Syntrophobotulus glycolicus DSM 8271: one gene and its partner. The protein of the gene in region 2 interacts with the protein of the main gene of each other region in a pairwise test. Links are inferred from orthologs where the notes say so. Each region holds a gene or a part of one and is shown on either strand. Other genes may lie near its edges.

The links. The genes of interacting proteins can lie anywhere in the genome.
Region 1: the proteins of eno (region 2) and rpe interact in binary tests that used the Escherichia coli proteins (3 or more experiments, as listed by UniProt). The link is inferred for Syntrophobotulus glycolicus DSM 8271 from one-to-one orthologs.

What each region holds. Positions count from the first base shown.
Region 1 is NC_015172.1:2,368,525-2,371,991, reverse strand. The notes cover bases 411-3,164. They hold rpe (ribulose-phosphate 3-epimerase), read left to right. Parts: upstream 411-1,336; coding sequence 1,337-1,993; downstream 1,994-3,164. Other genes in these bases: SGLY_RS11690 (nuclear transport factor 2 family protein), read left to right, coding at 2,688-3,089; SGLY_RS11695 (thiamine diphosphokinase), read left to right, coding at 2,009-2,668; rsgA (ribosome small subunit-dependent GTPase A), read left to right, coding at 411-1,229. In the rest of the region: pknB (Stk1 family PASTA domain-containing Ser/Thr kinase), read left to right, coding at 1-317; more of rsgA, read left to right, coding at 357-410; rpmB (50S ribosomal protein L28), read right to left, coding at 3,206-3,397. UniProt on the Escherichia coli protein: Catalyzes the reversible epimerization of D-ribulose 5-phosphate to D-xylulose 5-phosphate.
Region 2 is NC_015172.1:3,243,500-3,247,184, reverse strand. Bases 404-3,375 are described here. They hold eno (phosphopyruvate hydratase), read left to right. Parts: upstream 404-1,238; coding sequence 1,239-2,513; downstream 2,514-3,375. Other genes in these bases: SGLY_RS16065 (sodium-translocating pyrophosphatase), read left to right, coding at 3,064-3,375; secG (preprotein translocase subunit SecG), read left to right, coding at 2,756-2,986; gpmI (2,3-bisphosphoglycerate-independent phosphoglycerate mutase), read left to right, coding at 404-1,217. Also shown: more of gpmI, read left to right, coding at 1-403; more of SGLY_RS16065, read left to right, coding at 3,376-3,685. UniProt on the Escherichia coli protein: Catalyzes the reversible conversion of 2-phosphoglycerate (2-PG) into phosphoenolpyruvate (PEP). It is essential for the degradation of carbohydrates via glycolysis.

The DNA of each region.
Region 1 (3,467 bases), 870 kb from region 2 along the record:
CCAGCACTACTGTTTCTCAGGGAAGGGTGGTCAGCCAGGATCCGTCCGCCGGTGCCAGCTGGAACCCCAACAGCGAAGTGCGAATTTTTATCAGCAGCGGAGCCGGTCCATCCACCATGCCGAATCTGATTGGGCTGGATCTTGCAGTTGCTAAAGATTCTCTTGCGGGATATAACATTGACCTTGTGGCCCGGCGGTCTTATGATTATAATGTGAATATTGTGATTGAAACAGAGCCTACTCAGGGTCGCCCGATCAAACCCGGGGACAAAATCGAAATCATCTATTCACAGGGACCGGGGCCGGACGGCGCATAATAGACCAGGGAAGCAGAACAATTGAGGGGGAGGGGATTTATGCTTTTAAAAGGGACACTGTTGAAAGGGTATTCGGGATTTTATTATGTCTATAGTGAGGACCGTGTGTGGGAATGCTCCCTGCGCGGTCGTTTTCGTGTCAAAAAGCAGGATTTCATCCCTGGGGACAAAGTCATGATTTTGTCGGATAGGGGGATCAAGGCGACAATAGAAGAAGTGTTGGCCAGGGAAAACTCTCTGATCAGACCCAATATTGCCAATGTTGATCAAGCCTTGCTTGTTTTGGCCATGAGTACTCCGGATACGGATTTTAACTTGCTGGACAGGCTGCTTGTTCAGGTTGCTCATGCGGGAATCGAACCGGTGATTGTTTTTACAAAGTATGATTTGGCTAGAGAGAGCGACCTGTCACCATATGAATATTACAGAACAATAGGGTGCAGGGTCTTTTATGTCTCCAATATTCTTGCTCAGGGTATGGAAGAAGTCCGAGAAATTGTTCGCGGCAGAGTTTCTGTTCTGGCCGGTCCATCCGGGGCCGGGAAGTCCAGTCTGCTGAATTCACTGGAACCGAGTTTGAAGCTGAAAACAGGGTCTGTCAGTGACAAGCTTGGCAGAGGGAAACATACGACCCGTCATGTCGAGCTTTTAGAGGCGGCCAAAGGGCTGATTGCCGATACCCCGGGATTTTCATCCCTCTACCTTCCCCCCATGAGAAAGGAACAGCTCCAGGAATATTTTCCTGAATTTGGACCATACCGTAAAGAGTGCCGCTTTAAGGATTGTCTTCACGTCAAAGAGCCGGGGTGCGCATTAAGAGAAGCAGTGCAGGGAGGGGAGATGACCGGCTTAAGGTATGAGCATTACCGGCAGTTTCTTGAGGAAGTAAAAGCTGCCGAAAATAAGTATTGACAGAGTCTTTTATGTGATAAAATAGATTTGCCGTAATCTATAAAAAATAGGTTGAAACTGTAGAATGATCTATTGCTTAAACGAAGGAAAAGTCAGGGGAGGGTATTATGCCGATTAAGATTGCACCATCGATCCTGTCAGCGGATTTTACCAAATTGGGGGAAGAGGTAAAAAGGGTTGAAGCCGGAGGGGCGGAAATCCTGCATATAGATGTTATGGACGGACATTTCGTTCCCAATATGACGATCGGACCGCCTGTGATCAAGGCTCTGCGCAAGGTATCATCAATGAAATTCGATGTTCACCTGATGATCGAGAGACCGGAGCTTTATCTTGAAGAATTTGTTAATGCCGGAGCGGATATCATTACTGTCCATGCCGAAGCCAGTATTCATCTTCACAGGCTGATTCAACAAATCAAATCTATGGGGGTCAAAGCCGGACTGGCTCTTAATCCGGCGACACCTATAGAAGTATTGACTTATGTTTTACAGGACCTGGATATGGTCCTGCTGATGTCTGTTAATCCGGGGTTTGGCGGGCAGCAGTTTATTCAGGGAGTCTTACCGAAGATTGTTGCCCTTTCCACGATTATTGCCCAGGTTAATCCCGGTTGTCTGATTGAGGTGGATGGGGGGATCAATACGGACACGATTTCCCTGGTCAGCAGGGCAGGGGCGGATATTATCGTGGCCGGAGCAGCGGTGTTCACTAAACCAGATCCTGTCCTGGCCATAAAAGAGCTGCTGGCGGCAGCCGAATAACAGGTGGTTGAAAAGATGAGGATTGCTGTTTTGGCCAATGGCGAATGGGATATAGAATGGGGGCGTCAGGAGATTGCCCCCGGCAATATTGAGGTCTTAATCTGTGCCGATGGCGGCGGCAATGCGGCAATCAGTTCCGGCAGGCTGCCCGATATCCTGGTAGGTGATATGGATTCAATTAAAGAAGAAAACCTGTTCATCTGCGCACAGGGCAAAACAAAAATAAAAAAGTATCCGGCGCAAAAAGATGAAACCGATCTTGAACTGGCGATGGAATATGCGGAAGAATATCTTCGGGAGTACGGAAAACCCAAGGATGAAATTTCCCTCTATGGAGCAGGCGGAAAAAGGCTTGACCATTTAATGGGCAATATCAGCATGATGCTGGCCTTTGCCGAGAGGGGACGGATGGTGAGAATGATCGAGCCGTCCCAGGAAGCCTGGGTCCTTGCTCCGGGAGAGGAGATGGTCAAGGGAACCCAGGGGCAAGTGATTTCGATTATCCCTCTTTCGGCGGAGGCTGTCGTCGATTCATACGGACTCTACTATCCGTTGAAGAATTCCACGATGTACCAGCACTCACCGCGAGGGATCAGTAATGTTCTGATCGAAGACGAAGCAAAAATAAAGGTGGCCAAAGGCAGGATCCTTGTCGTTAAATCCAAAGTTCTCTGAACTTTGGGGGGAGGTAATCATGAGTAAGGATAATTTGGAATTGGCTGTTCGTTTTATGAAAGCCGTAGGTGACGGGAAATCCGGGGAAGAGTTGAATGAGTTTTATGATGAGTCTGCAGTACAGATTGAATATCCAAATTTATTAACCAAAAGACTTATTGAAAGAAATCTTCATGAAATTAAAGATGCATCGATCAGTGGGAAAAAGGTTATTGCAAACCAGAGATATGAAATCGTGAAATCATTTTCCATCGGGGATACGGTAATTATTGAAGCGATCTGGAGTGGAGAATTATCCATTCCGTTAGGAAAGTTAAAGGCTGGGGATGAGATGAAAGCGTATTTTGCGCAATTCTTTCAGTTTAAGAATCATAAGATTGTTAAACAGCGTAATTATGATTGCTTTGAGAACTTCCTATAATGATTTCATCCTGAAGATATTACAATAGCGGAAAAATCGGCAGATAAAAAGAGCATCGCTAACCACTAATGTAAGCAGTTTGGCGACGCTCCCCTGATATTATCATTCAAGCAGCTTTAAACAGCGCGCTGAACCTTGCCTGAACGCAAGCATCTTGTACATACCCTGAGATGGGTGGGGGTACCGTTAACAACAGCACGAACACGCTGCAGGTTCGGTTTCCAGGTGCGTTTTGTACGAATATGTGAATGGCTGACCTTCATCCCTGTGGAAACCCCTTTACCGCAAATAGCACAAACATTTGACATGTAACTTACCTCCTTTTCACCCGAAATGACACTATAATATATTAACAGAACTCAAAAAAAAAGGCAAGGG
Region 2 (3,685 bases):
TGATGGCGGTTAAAGAAGAAGTGGAACGTGTTTTCATCCATGTATTTCTTGATGGGCGGGATGTTCTTCCTCAAAGTGCCCGGGATTATTTATGCAAGCTGATCACCAAAACGGAGGAGCTCGGCAAGGGAAAAATCGCTACGGTGATTGGCCGCTATTACGCAATGGACAGGGACAAACGCTGGGACAGGGTGAATCAAGCGTACAAGGCCATGGTTTACGGGGAAGGAGAAATGGCGCCCAATGCCCTGGCAGCTATTCAAAAATGCTATGAATGCAAAGTTCTGGACGAATTTGTCCAGCCGACCGTAATCATAGAGGGAAACGGACAACCGGTAGCCAAGATTCAGGATGGGGATAGTCTGATCTTTTTTAATTTTCGAGCCGACAGGGCCAGAGAGATTACCCGGGCTTTTATTCAAGAAGATTTTAAAGAGTTCGAAAGACCGGACAGACCGCAGGTTCATTTTGTCTGCATGACGGAATATGATGCTGAATTTGACTGTCCAGTGGCTTATCCCCCGCAAAATCTGGATAATACCTTAGGGGAAGTGCTGGCCGATAACAATCTGCGCCAGCTCCGGATAGCAGAAACTGAAAAGTATGCCCATGTTACCTTCTTTTTTAACGGAGGTGTTGAAGAACCAAACGATAAGGAAGACAGAGTCCTGATTCCATCACCAAAAGTAGCGACATATAATCTCAAACCGGAGATGAGCGCCTATGAAATCACGGATTCGGTATTACAGGAGATTGAAAAGAATATCTATGATGTGATTATTTTGAATTATGCCAATCCGGATATGGTTGGCCATACAGGGTATTTTGACGCGACGGTAAGGGCTGTAGAGGCAGTTGATATTTGCCTGGGTAAAGTGGAGGAAGCGATCAGGAGGCATGGCGGGACATTGCTGATTACGGCAGACCACGGGAATGCGGAAACCATGATTGACCAGCGGGCGCTTTCCGATATTAATAGTCCCACAACCAGTATGGTCAGTATTTCTTTTATCAGTGACAAGGGGCTTTACAGCCCCATGACATCACACACAACCAACAAAGTTCCCTGTATTATTGTCAATGAGGCGTATAAGGGCAGAATACTCCGGGAAGGGGCTGCTCTTCGCGATATTGCACCAACAATTTTAGAAATACTGGGAATACCGAAACCAAAAGAAATGACAGGCAAATCATTGCTGAGTCAAAATGAAGAATGAAAAGGGTAGGAGTGATCATTTATGGGTTTTATTGATCAGGTTTTTGCCAGGGAAATTCTTGATTCCAGAGGCAATCCAACGGTGGAGGTGGATGTCGTTCTTGATGACGGGACATTGGGCCGGGCTGCGGTCCCTTCGGGAGCGTCAACAGGCGCTTTTGAAGCAGTGGAGCTTCGTGACGGCGACAAGAGCCGTTATAACGGCAAGGGTGTGATTCAGGCCGTAAATCATGTCAAGAATATCATTGCGCCCAAAATAGAAGGCCTCAATGCTTTTGATCAGCCGGGGATAGACCGGGTTCTCTGTGAAATTGACGGTACTGAAAATAAAGGCAAGCTGGGCGCCAATGCCATTCTGGGGATATCACTGGCTACGGCGAGAGCGGCCGCCGAATCTCTCGGACTGCCCTTTTATCAATATATTGGCGGTGTCAACGCAAAAGAGCTGCCCGTTCCGATGATGAATATCCTGAATGGGGGTCAGCATGCCGATAATAACGTGGATATTCAGGAATTTATGGTGATGCCTGTTGGCGCCGGGAATTTTTCCGAGGCTCTGCGCATGGGGAGTGAGATCTACCATAGTCTGAAATCTGTGCTGAAAGGAAAAGGCCTGGCCACCGGAATTGGGGATGAAGGCGGATTCGCCCCCAACCTGGGATCAAATGCGGAAGCTTTGATGGTTATTGTCGACGCCATAGAAAAGGCAGGCTATAAACCTGGGGAACAGGTCGTTCTGGCCATTGATGCCGCGACAACAGAAATGTATAAAAACGGTGTTTATGTAATGGAAGGGGAAGGGCTGACCAAAACTTCCGAGCAGATGATTGACTATCTGGCCGGACTGGCGGAGCAGTTCCCGATTTTCTCCATTGAAGACGGACTGGCCGAGGACGATTGGGAAGGCTGGGCTAAGCTTACTCAGCGTCTGGGGGGGAAAGTGCAGCTTGTCGGTGATGACCTCTTTGTCACCAATCCTTCAAGATTAGCCAGAGGCATCCTGGATCAGTCTGCGAACTCCATTTTAATCAAGCTGAATCAAATCGGAACATTGACAGAAACGCTCGATGCCATCGAAATGGCTAAGAGGGCAGGATATACCACAGTAATATCACACCGTTCCGGAGAAACGGAAGATGTCACATTGGCCCATCTGGCGGTCGCCGTAAATGCCGGTCAAATTAAAACCGGCGCCCCGGCCAGAACCGACAGGCTGGCCAAATACAACGAACTCCTCCGGATTGAAGAAGAGCTGGGGCAAACCGCCATTTACAAAGGAAGAAAAATAATCAGATAAAGGGGCGGTCTGCCGGACAGCAGAATTTTACGAGCAGGGACAAAGCATTTGCCCTGTATGGATTTTCCATATGGGGCAAGTTATTTTTGCCAGGGTTTGGGATCAAAGCACAGGATAGATATTGCGTGATAATAAGGGCTGTGCTAAAATAGGACTGCTGACATCATATTTGCGTATTGTGGTTGTATTTCATGCAATAGCTCAGGCATATTTACATAAATAAGGCTTAGGAGGTGAAATCAATGACGATATTTATTATTGTAATTCTTTTAATCAGTTCTCTTGGACTAATCGCTACTGTGCTGTTGCAAAGCGGAAAAAGCGCAGGCCTTTCAGGGTCTATTACAGGCGCAGGCGAGCAATTTTTTGGCAAATCAGCAAAAGGAATGGAAGGTTTCCTGGCCAAACTAAGCATTGCTTTTGCGGTATTATTTCTTGTCAGTTCGCTGGGGTTGACCATTTACCTGAAATAGGATGTCACGCAAGTTTTTCAAGCCGGGCGATGTTGAGTACTTCGCTTTGGTTTTATTTTTGTAGGAGGTAAAAAGTGATGGATTTCTTAACGCCTTTATGGGGGGTAGGAGCCGGTGTTCTCGGTTTGCTGGTCGCAGTCTTTTTTGCCAGCAGTGTACTTAAAGAAAATCCGGGCAACAGCAGGATGCAGGAAATATCCAAGGCTATTCAGGAAGGGGCTATGGCTTATCTGAATAGACAGTATAGAACACTTATTCCGATCGCTGTTCTTATTTTTGTTGTACTCTTTATTTTTAAAGATTGGCAGGTAGCAGTATCCTTTATGGTCGGTGCGGTTTCTTCCGGTATAGCGGGATATGTCGGGATGGGGATCACCACCAGAGCAAACTGCCGGACGACAGAAGCTGCCCGGACCAGCCTGAACAAAGCTCTCGGGGTATCTTTCAGAGCGGGTGCGGTAATGGGTATGTCGGTGGCAGGGCTTGGTCTTTTAGGTGTAGCAGGCCTTTTTCTTTTGTTTGGCAATGCCGAAACCATTAATTCGTTTGCGTTCGGCGCCAGTGCGATTGCTCTTTTTGCCCGTGTCGGCGGTGGGATTTATACCAAAGCTGCCGATGTCGGAGCGGACCTTGTCGGTAAGGTAGAAGCGGGTATTCCTGAAGATGACCCCCGAAACCCGGCGGTTATTGCCGACAATG